3 regions of the Martinezella sp. CNPSo 3959 genome follow, and region 3 is predicted to be linked to each of the others. Evidence: predicted binding sites of a transcription regulator. Region 3 holds the regulator's gene; each other region holds the start of a gene.
The links. Region 3 encodes PhoB, which activates phosphate uptake and scavenging genes when phosphate is short. Its sites were predicted from a motif close to TGTCATNNANCTGTCAT; they were not measured.

Region 1: the regulator PhoB is predicted to act here: its motif matches at 1,539-1,555, upstream of AC13RE_RS02530 (UDP-2,3-diacylglucosamine diphosphatase).
Region 2: the regulator PhoB is predicted to act here: its motif matches at 2,248-2,264, upstream of phnC (phosphonate ABC transporter ATP-binding protein).

The regions. Positions count from the first base shown of each region.
Region 1 is NZ_JBXSOV010000001.1:494,434-499,790, reverse strand. Features, by position in the region: gene AC13RE_RS02535 (NADP-dependent malic enzyme) at 1-1,345, opposite strand, end outside; gene AC13RE_RS02530 (UDP-2,3-diacylglucosamine diphosphatase) at 1,621-2,427, shown strand; gene AC13RE_RS02525 (MFS transporter) at 2,582-3,799, shown strand; gene AC13RE_RS02520 (MlaE family lipid ABC transporter permease subunit) at 3,950-5,110, shown strand; gene AC13RE_RS02515 (ABC transporter ATP-binding protein) at 5,123-5,357, shown strand, end outside.
Region 2 is NZ_JBXSOV010000018.1:39,589-44,945, reverse strand. Features, by position in the region: gene phnK (phosphonate C-P lyase system protein PhnK) at 1-197, shown strand, start outside; gene phnL (phosphonate C-P lyase system protein PhnL) at 207-914, shown strand; gene AC13RE_RS26170 (DapH/DapD/GlmU-related protein) at 911-1,528, shown strand; gene AC13RE_RS26165 (pyridoxamine 5'-phosphate oxidase family protein) at 1,622-2,176, shown strand; gene phnC (phosphonate ABC transporter ATP-binding protein) at 2,401-3,255, shown strand; gene phnD (phosphonate ABC transporter substrate-binding protein) at 3,351-4,262, shown strand; gene phnE (phosphonate ABC transporter, permease protein PhnE) at 4,362-5,342, shown strand; gene phnE (phosphonate ABC transporter, permease protein PhnE) at 5,351-5,357, shown strand, end outside.
Region 3 is NZ_JBXSOV010000004.1:27,551-32,907, forward strand. Features, by position in the region: gene pstA (phosphate ABC transporter permease PstA) at 1-1,036, shown strand, start outside; gene pstB (phosphate ABC transporter ATP-binding protein PstB) at 1,052-1,867, shown strand; gene phoU (phosphate signaling complex protein PhoU) at 1,919-2,632, shown strand; gene phoB (phosphate regulon transcriptional regulator PhoB) at 2,664-3,347, shown strand; gene AC13RE_RS12590 (GcrA family cell cycle regulator) at 3,439-3,975, opposite strand; gene AC13RE_RS12595 (aspartate aminotransferase family protein) at 4,400-5,357, shown strand, end outside.

The DNA of each region.
Region 1 (5,357 bases), on a different contig from region 3:
CCGCAAAGATCGGCTTCATGACGAAGCCCGAGCGGAAGACGAAGCGGTTGAGCTCGTCCATATAAGCGTCGAAATCGGTGATCGGACGCAGGGCGACGCCGCTGTCTGCGGCTGCCTTTGCCACGGCCGGCGCAATGCGCAGGATGAGGCGCGGGTCGAAGGGCGAAGGGATCAGATAGTTGGGCCCGAAGACCGGAGTTTCGCCGGTATAGGCCCGCGCCGCGACATCGGAAGGCTCCTCGCGGGCAAGTGCTGCGATGGCGCGCACGGCGGCCATCTTCATCTCTTCGTTGATCGTCTTCGCGCCGCAATCGAGCGCGCCGCGGAAGATATAGGGGAAGCAGAGGACGTTGTTGACTTGGTTCGGGAAATCCGAGCGGCCGGTGCAGATCATCGCATCGGGGCGGGCGGCACGGGCGAGATCCGGCATGATTTCCGGCGTCGGATTGGCGAGCGCCATGATCAGCGGCTTTTCGGCCATCTGCGCCAGCAGTTCGGGCTTCAGCACGCCGGCGGCGGACAGGCCGAGGAAGACGTCGGCGCCCGGAATGGATTCGGCCAGCACGCGCTTGTCGCTGTCCTGGGCGTACACGGACTTCCACTCGTCCATCAGGACGTTGCGGTCCTTGTAGACCAAGCCTTCGATATCATGAACCCAGATGTTTTCGCGCCTGGCGCCGAGAATGACGAGCAGGTTGAGGCAGGCAAGCGCGGCTGCGCCCGCGCCGGAGGCGACGATCTTGACCTCTTCGATCTTCTTGCCGGCCAGTTCCAGTCCGTTGAGGATGGCGGCAGCGACGATGATGGCGGTGCCGTGCTGATCGTCGTGGAAGACCGGAATTTCCATTTTCTCGCGCAGGCGGCGCTCGACGTCGAAGCATTCCGGCGCTTTGATGTCTTCGAGATTGATACCGCCGAAGGTCGGTTCGAGCGCCGAGACGGTGTTGACCATCTCATCGACCGTCGGCGCTGCGATTTCGATGTCGAAGACATCGATGCCGGCGAATTTCTTGAAGAGAACGGCCTTGCCTTCCATGACTGGCTTGGAAGCGAGCGGGCCGATATTGCCGAGGCCGAGGACCGCCGAACCGTTGGAAATCACCGCTACGAGATTGGCGCGGGACGTGTAATAAGCGGCCGTTTCCGGATTGTCGCGAATGGCAAGACAGGGCGCGGCGACGCCGGGCGAATAGGCAAGCGCCAGATCGCGCTGGTTGCCGAGCGGCTTGGTGGCCTGGATTTCAAGCTTGCCGGGGCGGGGATAGCGATGGAAATAGAGCGCCTGTTCATCGAAATCGCCACTCGCCATGTTTTCGGCTTTTTTCGAAGTGTCGTGCGTATCCATCTCGCGGTCTCCATTCCTGCCTGCGCTTTGAGTCTTCTGCATACATCAATCGCTTCGCCTTCACAGTATGGAATTGAGGTCACAAAGCGTTTTTGTCGCGACAAAACTGAATTGCCTTTTTTGCAAGAATTAAGCGGCGCGCGTCCCTTGGATCGAACGCTGCGCTGGCGGCTGAGCCGTCAAGCACAGGGATTGTCATCTTCCTGAAACACGAGTCTGGTTTTGGAATAGCCAACGTAGGATAGGGCACGGACGTATAGTTCGTGAATGAAAACATGGACCCCCGGCATTTCCGAACGCTATTCATTTCTGACGTGCACCTCGGCTCGAAGGCCGCCAAGGCGGACTACCTGCTCGACTTTCTCCGTCATCACGAAGCCGATACCATATTTCTGGTCGGTGACATCGTGGATGGCTGGAGACTGAAGCGAAACTGGTACTGGCCCCAGCACTGCAACGACGTGGTCCAGAAGCTCCTGCGCAAGGCGCGCAAGGGTACGCGCATCGTCTATATCCCCGGCAATCACGACGAATTCCTGCGTGACTTCCCCGGCATGCATTTCGGCGGCATCGAGGTGGCGCAGCGCGCCATGCATGAAACGGCCGACGGCAAGAAATATCTGGTGCTACATGGCGATGAATTCGATGTCGTCGTCCGCAATGCCCGCCTGCTCGCCTATCTTGGTGATTGGGCCTATGACACGGCAATCCTGATCAACATCGGCCTTGCAGCGGTACGCCGCCGGCTGAACATGCCATACTGGTCCTTCTCGGCCTGGGCGAAGCTGCAGGTAAAGCACGCCGTCAATTTCATCGGCGAATTTCAGCGTGTCGTGGCCGAAGAGGCCAAGCGCAACGACGCCGATGGCGTCATCTGCGGCCATATCCACCATGCGGTGATCGAGGATCTCGATGGCATCCGTTACATCAACACGGGCGACTGGGTGGAAAGCTGCACGGCGATTGCCGAACACGAAGACGGCACGTTCGAGCTGATTACCTGGCAGAATATTCTCGAGACGCAACCGGTTGGCTCGCCTGTCGAGGAAATGCCGCGGGCACTCGGGGCACAGGCAGCATAATTCTGCGCCTGTTCACAGGCTTGCTAATAGCTTGTCATAATTATTGAACGCCTCCGGCTTCGGTTTTTCCGAAACGGTACGGTTTGGCCATTTCTCGCCATAGTCGTATTCTCGATAGCGTGATAGGGACAAATGAGTTCCCTTCAGGTCTGTCATGATTCCCGCGATCAAGTCCTTCCAGGGCGAGGGTGCGCCTCCATATTTCCGCTTGCGCACTGCCTTGTCCTACTGCGCTCCGTTGTTCGTCAACGGAATTGCCCTGCCGTTTTTCCCCGTCTGGCTGGCGGGGCTGAATTTCAATGACCATGAGATCGGCCTGGTGCTTGCCATTCCCATGGTCGTTCGGGTGCTCGTGACACCCATCATCGCGGTGCTCGCCGATCATATGACGGAGCGGGCGGATGTGTTGCTATGGTCGGGTGCCCTGTCGCTGCTGACGGCTGTCGCGCTCTACTGGACGAGCGACTTCTGGCCGGTGCTTCTGGTCTACGGCATTCAGGGCGCCACCTACGCGCCTTACGTGCCCGTGGTTGAGTCGATCGCCATGTCGGGCGTGCGCCGCTGGGGCTTCGACTATGGCTCCATGCGGGTCTGGGGATCGATTACATTCATCCTGTCGACCCTTCTCGGCGGCCAGCTGATTGGCATGTGGGGCGGCACCACTGTCTTGCCGGTAATGGTGGCCGGATTCATTCTGACGACGCTGATGGGGTTTTTCGCCCCGCGCATCGGGCCGACGCGCCGGCGCAACCTGCCGATCAATCTGCAATCGCCGACCGGAAATCTGCGCTCGCCGCACTTGCTCATCACTATGATCGGCGTGTCGATCCAGCAATCGAGCCATGCGATGCTTTATACGTTTGCATCGATCTACTGGCATAAGCTTGGCTTTTCCGGCGCGCAAATTGCTGTTCTATGGAGCATCGGCGTCGCGGCTGAGGTGATGGTTTTCTTCCTGTCGAAGAAGCTCAGTCGGCGGTTCAGCGCCTGGACATTGATCTTTTTCGGCGCGACCATGTGTATTCTGCGCTGGATCCTGTTTCCGATCAATTTCGGCTTCTTCGGCTATTTCATCCTGCAGTGTTTTCATTCCTGCACCTATGCCTGCGTCCACACAGGCATTCAGCGTCGCATAGTGGCCTCAGTGCACGAAACGCAGGAATCATCGGCCCAGGGGGCGTATTATTTTTACAATGGCATGTTCTTAGGGTTGATGACCCTTGCATCCGGCTATCTCTATGCCTGGCTTGACCTCGCCAGTTATTATGTCATGGCCGGCATTGCAGCCTTCGGGCTGGTTATGGTCATTTTCGCCTACGGGCTGCAGGCCAGGACGCCGGCAATCGGCGGCGGCGCTCACGGCGTATCCTGATGCGGTGCAACAAATTCATTTGGATATCAAAAAGCCGTGACATAAGTTGGCGTCGGCGCGAGATGGAAATTCCACGCATAGTCGGTGTATTAAGCATTGACCAAGCGGGCTCACCGAGTCGGCGTATGTTGTGCCAGATTTGAAAGACGCATGAGTTTGAAAGCAGCCGAGCAAAAGTCCGATGCACCGAAGATCGATGATGCGCCCGAAGGCGCAGGCCATCGCTATCGGCTGCAAGGCAATTGGCGCAGCGCCAATGTGCATGGCGTGCTGCGACAGATCGAGCAGTTGTCCAAGCGCAGCTCCGGCGGCGACGTCGTGATCGATCTTTCCGGTCTTTCGGATGTGGATACGGCAGGTGTGCTGCTGATCCGCCGGCTGAAAGAAAGCCAGGAAGCACACAAGGCTCGCGTTACGATCGAGGGGTCCAATCCGCATATCGACGAATTGCTGACGACTTTCGACGCGCATCCGGACGATGAGGCGGCAGCGGCGAAGCCGAGGAAATCATGGGCGGAGCGTTTCTTCGCGCCTATCGGCGAAAGCGTCTACGATATCTGGGGCAATCTCATTGCCGCCATGTATATACTGGGTTCGGCCGTGCGCGGCGGCCAGCTCAAGTTTGGCCGCGGCAGCGGTGTTTCGCCAGCCTCGATCATCAATCAGATCGATCATATGGCTGTGCGCGCCGTTCCGATCATCCTGCTGATGTCATCGCTGATCGGCGCAATCATCGCCCAGCAAGGTGCTTTCCAGCTGCGTTATTTCGGCGCGGAAATCTTCGTGGTCGATCTGGTCGGAATCCTGCAATTGCGCGAAATCGGCGTGCTTCTGACCGCGATCATGATTGCCGGCCGTTCCGGCAGCGCGATTACCGCCGAAATCGGCTCCATGAAGATGCGCGAGGAAGTCGACGCGCTGAAGGTTATGGGCCTGAACCCCGTCGGCGTGCTCATCTTTCCCCGGCTGGTGGCGCTGACGGTGGCCTTGCCGCTGCTGACGGTTATTGCCAACTTTGCCGCGCTTTTTGGCGCTGCATTGGTGTCCTGGGCCTATTCCGGCATCACGTTTGCGACCTTCATCTCGCGCCTGCATGAGGCCGTCAGCCTTTCAACGGTCATTTCAGGCATGATCAAGGCGCCGTTCATGGCGCTGGTGATCGGCATCGTCGCCGCAGTCGAGGGCTTGAAGGTGGGCGGTAGCGCCGAGTCTCTCGGTCAGCACGTGACGTCATCGGTGGTGAAGTCGATCTTCGTCGTTATCCTCATGGATGGGCTTTTCGCCATGTTCTATGCGGCAATCGATTTCTGAGGGACGATAACGATGAGCGCGCTTCACTCGGAAATCCCGTTGGAAAAAGATGAGCAGGGCAGGGACATCGTGCTGTCGGCTCGGGATGTCACTGTGGCTTTCGGCTCGAAAGTTGTTCTCGATAAGTTGAACCTCAATATCTATCGCGGCGAAATCCTCGGTTTCGTTGGCGCTTCCGGCGCCGGCAAGTCCGTGCTGCTGCGCACTGTGCTGCGGCTCCTGCCGCGCCGATCGGGCAAGATCGAGA
Region 2 (5,357 bases), on a different contig from region 3:
TGCGTGGCCTCGTCAACGATCTCGGCCTTTCGGCCATCATCGTCACGCACGATCTCGCGGTTGCCCGTCTCCTGTCGCATCGGATGATGGTGATGAAGGACGGACAGGTAATCGAACACGGTTTGACCGACCGGGTGCTCGACGATCCGCGCGAACCCTATACGCAACTGCTGGTCTCTTCGATCCTGCAGGTCTGAGGAACAAACATGGCAACCCCACTCGTCGTTTCCGAAGTCTTCAAGAGCTTCACCATGCATCTGCGCGACGGCATCCGCCTGCCTGTCGTCGCCGATGTCTCCTTCTCCGTCGCCGCGCGCGAATGCGTCGTGCTCGGCGGTCCGTCCGGCATTGGCAAGAGTTCGCTGCTGAAGATGATCTATGGCAATTATGCCGTCGACAGCGGCCAAATCCTTGTTACTCACCGGGACAGGATCGTCGATCTCGCCACGGCCGATCCGCGCACCGTGCTCGATGTCCGTCGCCAGACCATGGGCTATGTCAGCCAGTTCCTGCGCACCGTGCCGCGCGTTGCCGCCATCGATGTGGTTGCCGAGCCGTTGCTCAGCCGTGGCGTGACCGTGAGCGAGGCCCGCGACAGGGCCGCGGAACTGCTCGCACAACTGAACTTGCCGAAGGAACTCTGGCAGCTGCCGCCTGCCACCTTCTCCGGCGGCGAGCAGCAGCGCGTCAACATTGCGCGCGGCTTCATCACCGACCACGCCATCCTGCTGCTCGACGAGCCAACGGCGTCGCTCGATGCCCGCAACCGGGCCGTTGTCGTCGACATGATCGAGCAGAAGAAGAAAGCCGGCGTCGCGCTTCTCGGCATTTTCCATGACGAGGAGGTGCGCGAGGCCGTCGGCAGCCGCATTCTCGATGTCTCGCAGTTCTCGCCGCGGAAGGCCGCCGCATGAGCCGCAAATTGGGCGAAACGCCTTTCATCAGCCCTTCGGCGAGCGTCAGCAATTCGACGCTCGGCCGCTATACCGAAGTCTCCGACCGCTGCCGCATCGACGAAGTCGAGATTGGCGACTATTCCTACATCATGCAGGATGGTGCGGTCTGGTGCGCGACGATCGGCAAGTTCGTCAACATCGCCGCCGCCGTGCGTATCAACGCCACCAACCATCCGACATGGCGCGCCACGCTGCACCATTTCACCTACCGGGCCGCCGACTACTGGCCGGATGCCGATATGGAGACGGATTTCTTCACCTGGCGGCGCGACAACCGGGTCATCATCGGTCACGACGTCTGGATCGGCCATGGTGCCACCATCCTGCCGGGTGTAACGGTCGGCAATGGTGCCGTCATTGGGGCGGGCGCGGTCGTCTCCAAAGATGTCGCGCCCTACACGATCGTCGGCGGCGTGCCGGCCAAGCTGATCCGCGAACGCTTCACCGCCGAAGTCGGTGCGCGCATGGATAGACTTGCCTGGTGGGATTGGAATCACGACCGCCTGCGCACGGCGCTTGCCGATTTCCGCACCCTGTCTGCGGAAGAGTTTTTGGGTCGTTACGCCGCCTGAGGACGCTTTCTACCCTCATCGGGCTTGCGAGGCGGTGACAAGCGATCCAGCTTTCAGATGATCCTTGCAAGGACGGGATCGAGAGGAGTTTCCATGGCAAAGCAATTTTCCAGCATCGACGACCGGCTGCGCGATTTCATCGCGCGGCAGCACATCTTCTTCACGGCATCTGCGACATCGGCGTCCCGGGTCAATGTTTCGCCGCGCGAAACGCTGTGCCTGCGCATCATCTCCCCAAATACCGCCATCTATCTCGACCGCACCGGCAGCGGCAATGAGACATCGGCCCATATGAAGGCCGATGGCCGGCTGACGATCATGTTTTGCGCCGTCGAAGGGCCGCCGATGATCCTGCGCCTCTATGGCCGCGGGCGGATCATCCATCGCTCGACACCCGAATATCGGGAATTGCTGCACGATCACTATGCGGGCGAAGAGCCCCTCGGCGCACGGCAGATCGTATGGCTGGACTTCGATCTCGTGCAGACCTCCTGCGGCTTCGGCGTACCGCTCTTTTCCTATGAAGGCGAGAGGCCGAGCCTCGACCAGTGGGCCAAAGCCAAGGGTCCTGATGGCATTGAAGAATATCGGCGCGAGAAGAATAGCTTCAGCATGGACGGCCTGCCGACAGGCATGTTTGACGGCTAAACATAACGGAAAGCTCTCAGCCGGCTAATCTTGCAAAAACGACGGGAATTGTAACAGCAGTTACATAAAACTGACATCGGAGCTTCATGAAGCGGGACTAATCGGTTGCCTTGTGATTGGCGCCGACCCCGTCGAAACTCCCTTCGAGGCAGGGGCATGCGCCCATTCTTAGCACCGGTACCGCTGAAATTTCTGCAGCCCGGCAGCCGCGAAAGGGAAGCACTATGTTCGAACTCAGGAATGTCTCGCGCCGGTTTGGAAACAAGCTCGCTGTCGATTCCGTGACTTTGGACATACCGCAGGGACAGATGGTCGGCGTCATAGGCCGATCCGGTGCCGGCAAGTCGACTTTGCTGCGCATGATCAATCGCCTCGCCGATCCGAGTTCCGGTTCCATCCATTTCGCCGGCACCGAGGTTTCGAAGCTCAGCGGCCGTGCGCTGCGCAGCTGGCAGCGCGATTGCGCCATGATCTTCCAGCAGTTCAACCTCGTTCCGCGCCTCGACGTGCTTACCAACGTCATGCTCGGCCGCCTCAACCAGCGCTCGACGGTACTGAGCCTGCTGTCCGTCTTTTCCCGTGAGGAACGCATTGAAGCCATCGCGGCACTCGAGCGCCTCGGCATCGAGCAGACGGCTCTGCAGATGGCCGGCACGCTTTCCGGCGGCCAGCAGCAGCGCGTCGCCATCGCTCGCGCCCTGATGCAGCAGCCGAAGATGATGCTGGCCGACGAGCCGATCGCCTCGCTCGATCCCCTGAATGCCAAGATCGTCATGGATGCGCTACGGGATATCAACGAGCGCGAAGGTATCACCGTCATCACCAATTTGCATACGCTGGATACGGCGCGCAATTACTGCGAACGCATCGTCGGCATGGCAGGTGGCAAAGTCGTCTTCGACGGCAAGCCGACCGATCTGACGGCAGCCGCCGTCAAGGAAATCTACGGCACCGACAAGGACGGCGCCGGCATCGACGAGACCATGACGTCGACATCCATCAACATCGCCGATCCGGCCGCCCAAGCCGCGGCGACTGAATCTGCCGGCCCGCAACCGCTGGCACTGGCCGGTCTCTGAGAGGGACGGCCGGGATCGAAGGCCCGCGTCAAGGGCGCATTTCTTCTATCAGACCGAAGACATCCGGGGACACCGGTTAATCAGGAGACGAACCCATGTTGAAGAAAGCACTCTTTGCCGCTACGGCGCTCGTTGCGCTCGCAGCCGGCGCTGCTGCCAACGCCGCAGATCTCAAGGAATTCCGCGTCGGTATTCTCGGCGGTGAAAACGAAGCCGACCGCCTGCGCAACTACGCCTGCCTTTCCGACCACCTGAAGAAGGAATTCGGTTTCGAGAAGGTTTCGCTGTTCCCGGCTGCCGACTATAACGGCGTTATCCAGGGCCTGCTCGGCGGCACGCTCGACTTCGCAGAACTCGGCGCTTCCGGCTACGCAGCCGTCGCCATCAAGGACCCGAAGGCCGTTACCCCGATTCTGACCACACAGCAGACCGACGGTGCGACCGGCTACTATTCGATCGGCCTCGCTCTCAAGTCCTCCGGCATCAAGACGATCGCCGACGCCAAGGGAAAGAAGCTCGGCTATGCCGATCCGGACTCCACGTCGGGCTACCTCGTTCCGCTGACGCAGATTCCGAAGACCACCGGCGCCCCGAACGACAAGTTCTTCGCCTCGACCCAGTTCAACGGCGGCCATGAGAACAACCTGCTCGCCGCCTATGACGGCAAGGTCGACGTTGCTGTCGACGATTCCTCGGGCATCGGCAATTTCAAGGATGGCTTCACCTCCGGTACCTTCCGCAAGGCCGTCGACAAGGGTACCGTCGACCCGAACAAGCTCGTCGAAGTTTGGCGTTCGCCGCTGATCCCGAACGGCCCGCTCGTCGTTCGCAACGCTCTCGGCACCGAATGGCAGACCAAGCTGGCCGACTTCTTCCTGAAGCTGCCGAGCACCGACGCCAAGTGCTTCAATGCTATCGAAGGCGGCGACTTCAAGGGCTACGTCAAGGTTACCCCGGATTTCTACAACGCCGTTATCGAAGTTCGTAAGGCTGCCATCGGCGGCTGATCCGCATCCCGATAATGGGGCGGCCGGCAACGGCCGCCCTTTTGCTATTCACACACCTTTGCCATTCACACCCTTTGCAATTCACAAGGGCAGGATTTCATGACGATCGCCGATACGCACCCGAACATACAAAGCGCGCCGCAGAGCGCCAAGGAGATCGGCGACGCCTGGAGCAAGATGGTGGCCAAGCGCCGCCTCTACACCGGCATCGGTCTCGTGATCCTGCTCGTCGCCTTCATCAGCTCGGTGCGCTTCGCCGACGAAAACAACGCTGGTCATTTCTTCGACCGCCTGCCGCATCTCTTCGATTTCCTGAGCTGGCTCATTCCCAAGGACTGGGCGGACGTCTACCGCGCGCTTTTCGACCTGCCGAGCCCGAACGGGGCCAATGGCGCCGGCGGCGAGGAGTTCAATTTCCCGCTCGGCCGCGTTTATGTCTGGGGCGATTTCTACATTCCCGAATATTTCGAGCTGATGATCGTCACGATCAACGTGGCGCTGGTATCGACCATCATCGGCTTCGTCTTTGCCGTGCCTTTGAGCTTCTTCGCTGCGCGTAACATGTCGCCATCCAATCCGATCCGGCTGGTGACCAAGCGCATCATGGAATTCCTGCGCGCCTTTCCCGAGATTGTCATCGCCGGACTGTTTTCGGCGATCCTGTCGATCGGCCCGATCGCCGCCATCATCGCCGTCGGCCTGCATACGATCGGTGCGCTCGGCAAGCTCTTCTATGAAGTCGTCGAGAATATCGACATGAAACCCGACGAGGGCATGCGCGCCGTCGGCGCGAGCTGGAGCGAGCGCGTCCGCTTTGCCGCCCTGCCACAGGTGCTGCCGAACTTCATGTCCTATGCGCTGCTGCGCCTCGAGATCAATGTTCGCGCCTCCACCATCATCGGCGCCGTCGGCGGCGGCGGCATCGGCGAGGAGCTGAAGCTTGCGATTTCGCGCGGCTTCGGCGCCAAGACATTGGCGCTGGTGCTGCTTCTCTTCCTGACGATCATCGCCGTCGATCAGTTTTCCGCGTGGCTCCGCCGCCGTCTGGTCGGCGAACATGCCTTCCTTTTGCAGCATTGAGGTTGACCATGTCCA
Region 3 (5,357 bases):
CAACTACCCGGTACTGGTGCGCGATGCACTGGTGAAGGCGCTTGGTATCGATCCGGCCAATCGCGCTCTCGTTCGCGAGGCAACGGCGATGGTGTCGGACAGTGCCAGGATCGCGCTGCGCGATAGGGTCGTCGCCAATCCCTCGATCATAGGGACGACGCAGAACGTCACCTTCCTTGCCAGCTCCAATATCGATTCAGCCAACAAGGGCCAGATCGATCTGACGGTCGATGAGAAGGATCGCAAGATATCCGACCGCCAGGTCGCCTGGATGAAGCAACTCAGCGAAAGCGGTGCGCTTTACAAGGCCTTCAACAGCGGTCTCTTCCTGTCGGGCAACTCGAGCCGACCCGAAGCCGCCGGGCTCGGCGTCGCTCTGATCGGCTCGTTCTACCTGATGCTGACCGTTCTCGTGCTTGCCTTGCCGGTCGGCGTCGCCGCCTCGATCTATCTGGAGGAGTTCGCACCGAAGAACCGGCTGACGGACCTGATCGAGGTCAACATCAACAATCTCGCGGCCGTCCCATCGATCGTCTACGGCCTGCTGGGTCTCTCGGTCTTCATCAACATGATGGGACTGCCACGCTCTGCCTCGCTGGTCGGCGGTCTCGTGCTGAGCCTGATGACGCTGCCGATGATCATTATCGCCACACGCTCGGCGCTGCGGGCCGTACCGCCGTCGATCCGCAGCGCGGCGCTCGGTCTTGGTGCATCGCGCATGCAGATGGTCTTCCATCACGTGTTGCCGCTTGCGATGCCGGGCATTCTGACGGGCACGATCCTCGGGCTTGCGCACGCGCTTGGCGAGACTGCGCCGCTGCTTCTGATCGGCATGGTCGCTTTCGTCGCCAACTATCCGGCATCGCCGCTCGAACCTTCGACGGCGCTGCCGGTGCAGATCTACATGTGGGCGAGCGAAGCCGAGCGGGCCTTTGTCGAAAGGACGTCGGGTGCCATCATCGTGCTTCTCTTCTTCCTCGTCGCGATGAACATCGGCGCCATCCTGCTGCGCCGCCGCTTTGAGCGGCGCTGGTAAGGGAGGGCGCACGAAATGAACATGATGACGGAAGCCGCCAGCGAAAAAGCATTGTCCAGGAAGATGATGACGATCCCCTACAAGATGATCGGCCAGGACGTTTCTGTGTTCTACGGCGACAAGCGGGCGCTCTTTGACGTCAATTTGAAGATCCGCGCGAATACGGTTACGGCTTTGATCGGCCCTTCCGGTTGCGGCAAGTCCACCTTCCTGCGCTGCCTCAATCGCATGAACGATACGATCGAGACCTGCCGCGTCACCGGCAAGATCACGCTCGACGATCAGGATGTCTACGACGACAGCATCGACGTGGTGGAGTTGCGCGCCCGCGTCGGCATGGTCTTCCAGAAGCCCAACCCGTTTCCGAAGTCCATCTATGAGAACGTCGCCTACGGCCCGCGCATCCATGGCCTGCATCGCTCAAAGGCCGATCTCGAGCATATCGTCGAGCGCAGTCTTCAGAAGGCCGGTCTCTGGGGCGAGGTGAAGGATCGGCTCCATGATGCCGGCACGAGCCTGTCCGGCGGTCAGCAGCAGCGTCTGTGCATCGCCCGCGCCGTCGCGGTCAGTCCGGAAGTCATCCTGATGGACGAGCCATGCTCGGCGCTCGACCCCATCGCAACCGCCAAGGTTGAGGATCTCATCCACGAACTGCGGGAGAATTTCACCATCGTCATCGTGACGCACTCCATGCAGCAGGCAGCCCGCGTCTCGCAGCGTACCGCAATGTTCCATCTCGGCCACCTGGTCGAGGAGAACGACACCGATAAGATGTTCACCAATCCCGACGATTTCCGCACGCAGGATTACATCATGGGCCGTTTTGGTTGATGATGTCAGGCGCGCGGCTCATTTCACACAGTTCACCTTGAGGATAGAAAAATGGTCTCCACTCACATTCTCTCTGCCTATGACGAAGACCTGAAGTTCCTGACGCGCCGCATTGCTGAAATGGGCGGCCTGGCAGAGCAGATGGTTAGCGACAGCGTACGCGCGCTGGTCAACAGCGACACTGCCCTGGCCCAGAAGGTCATCTCCGACGACGTCGTTCTCGATCATGCCGAGCGCGAAGTCGGCGACAAGGCGATCGTCACCATCGCCCGCCGTCAGCCGATGGCGGCTGACCTGCGTGAAATCATGGGCTCGATCCGCATCGCCTCCGATCTGGAGCGCGTCGGCGATCTCGGCAAGAACACCGCAAAGCGCGTCATCGCCGTCCAGGGCACCGGTGTCCCGCGCCGTCTCGCTCGCGGCATCGAGCATCTCTCCGAACTGGCGCTGAGCCAGCTCAAGGAAGTTCTGGATGTCTACGCGACCCGCTCGCCGGACAAGGCCGTGTCGATCCGCGAACGCGACGAGGAAATCGACGCCATGTACACCTCGCTCTTTCGCGAGATGCTGACCTACATGATGGAAGATCCGCGCAACATCACCACCTGCACGCATCTTCTTTTCTGCGCCAAGAACATCGAGCGCATCGGCGATCATGCCACCAACATCGCCGAGACGATCTATTACATGGCGACGGGCGCGCAGCCGGAAGGCGAGCGCCCGAAGGACGATACCGCCAATACCGTCGGCGCAGTGACGGAATAATCCGAAAGCGAAGAAAGGAGACCATAGGCGCATGGTTCCGAGAGTTGCTGTTGTAGAAGACGAGGAAGCGCTCAGCGTTCTGCTGCGCTACAATCTTGAGGCCGAAGGCTTCGAGGTAGACACGATCCTCAGAGGCGATGAGGCCGAGCTGCGTCTCCAGGAGCGCATCCCCGATCTCCTGATCCTCGACTGGATGCTCCCCGGCGTGTCCGGCATCGAGCTCTGCCGCCGGCTGCGTATGCGGCCGGAGACGGAGCGTCTGCCGATCATCATGCTGACGGCGCGCGGCGAGGAAAGCGAGCGCGTGCGCGGGCTTTCGACCGGCGCGGACGATTATGTCGTCAAGCCGTTCTCGACGCCGGAGCTGATGGCCCGCGTCAAGGCGATGCTGCGGCGTGCCCGCCCGGAGGTTCTCTCCACGGTGCTGCGCTGCGGCGATATCGAGCTGGATCGCGAAACCCATCGCGTCCACCGCAAGAGCCGCGAAGTGCGGCTGGGGCCCACGGAATTCCGCCTGCTGGAGTTCCTGATGTCCTCGCCGGGCCGCGTCTTCTCGCGTTCGCAGCTGCTGGACGGCGTATGGGGTCACGATATCTACGTCGACGAACGCACGGTCGACGTCCATGTCGGCCGCCTGCGCAAGGCGCTCAATTTCTCCAATATGCAGGATGTCATCCGCACCGTTCGCGGCGCGGGCTACTCCATGGAGGCCTGATCGGGTATCCCCGATCAGGCATTCAACATAGCGGCGGAAACAGAAAACAGGCCCCAAGGGCCCGTTTCTTTTATCTCATCGATGGCGCGTCTCAGCCGCGTGGTTGCGCTGGCCGACGGCGTTCATGCACCGGCTGGTAGGCCAGGCGCTGATGGTAGGTGCAGTAAGGCGATGAATCTGGGCTTTCGTTGCCGCAGAAATGGAAATCGTCCTTCAGCGGATCGCCGACCGGCCACTTGCAGGTGCGCTCCGTCAGTTCCGTCAGGCCGAGGCGGCGGGAGATCGGAACGACGACGTTCGATGCCGGGCGATACTGGATTTCATTGACGGAATCGATCTCGATCTCTTCCTTCAGCATGGTTGCGCCCTGCTGGCGGGCAACCACCGTGCGGGTAGCAACGCGCGATCCGTAGGTCGCAGCGCGAGGTGCCGCTGCGCTTCGCTTCGGCGTGCGCGCTGCGGTTGTCGTGCCGCCCGCCTTCGCTCGGCCGGGGAGGTTCAGGCGATGTACCTTGCCGATAACGGCATTACGGCTCACGCCACCGAGCTGCGCAGCGATCTGGCTGGCGCTCAATCCTTCGGACCATAGCTTTTTCAGCTTCTCGACGCGTTCGTCTGTCCAATTCATGCCCTGTCTCCGCTGTCGCGTTTCCGATGGCAGAATCCCTCACCATTGCCTCGCATGGTATCGAGGCGCGAAACGCTCTAAAATTGTGGTGACTAGTTCCGCCGCATGCAGTCTAGCAATTGGTTTTTAACCTAGTGTGAGGCTGACTCCGTGACAAGAGTCGCGGGAATCTTGAGGAATCGATTTCGAGGTTTTCCCCAACTTGCTGTCCGGGCGTGGCATTTCTGCCATAGGCGCCGCCCGATGCATCTCTTTTGCCGGCAAGCGTTTTCTCGCACCTGCTAAAACGGCAGTTTTGTTGACATCGCGGTGCAAAACATCAATAGTGCCCAAGCCGCCGCAAGGCGGCATTTTTGATTTTTTCGGACCCGTTTCATCAAATGGAAGCGATCGGTCCTTAAAGTTGTGATCAGGAGATATGGCCATGGCCGAGACCACGCCGCTTTACGACACCTACTTGCGCGCTCCGCTGCGGTTCGAGCGAGGCGAGGGCGTCTGGCTGGTCACTGAGAATGGCGAACGCTACCTCGATTTCGCAGCCGGCGTCGCGGTCAATTCGCTCGGTCATGCTCATCCCCATCTTGTCGCCGAGCTGAAGGCGCAGGCCGACAAGGTCTGGCACCTGTCCAACCTCTATGAGGTGCCCGGCCAGGAGAAGCTGTCGAAGCGGCTGACGGAGGTGACCTTCGCCGACAAGGTGTTCTTCACCAATTCGGGCGCGGAGGCGCTGGAGTGCGCCATCAAGACTGCGCGGCGCTATCAGTTCGCCAAGGGGCATCCCGAGAAGTTCCATATCATCACCTTCGAAGGCGCCTTCCACGGCCGCACCATCGCAACGATCGCCGCCGGTGGCCAGGAGAAGTATATCGAAGGCTTCGGCCCGAAGGCACCGGGCTTCGACCAGGTGGAGTTCGGCGATCTCGATGCCGTGCGCGCCGCCATCACGGATGCGACGGCTGCGATCCTGATCGAGCCGGTTCAGGGCGAGGGCGGCATCCGCCCGGCGACCAACGAATTCCTGCGGGGGCTGCGGGAGATCTGCGATGAGCACGGCCTGCTTTTGATCCTCGACGAAGTTCAGTGCGGTGTCGGCCGTACCGGCAAGCTCTTTGCCCATGAATGGTCCGGCATCAAGCCTGACATCATGGCGGTCGCCAAGGGTATCGGCGGCGGTTTCCCGCTCGGTGCGTGCCTTGCGACGGCAGAAGCTGCTTCCGGCATGAAGGCCGGCACGCATGGCTCGACCTATGGCGGCAATCCGCTTGCCATGGCAGTCGGCAATGCGGTTCTCGATATCGTGCTTGCCGAAGGCTTCCTGCAGCATGTGCGCGATGTCTCGCTGGTCTTCCGCCAGGGGCTCGCCTCGCTCAAGGATCGTTTTC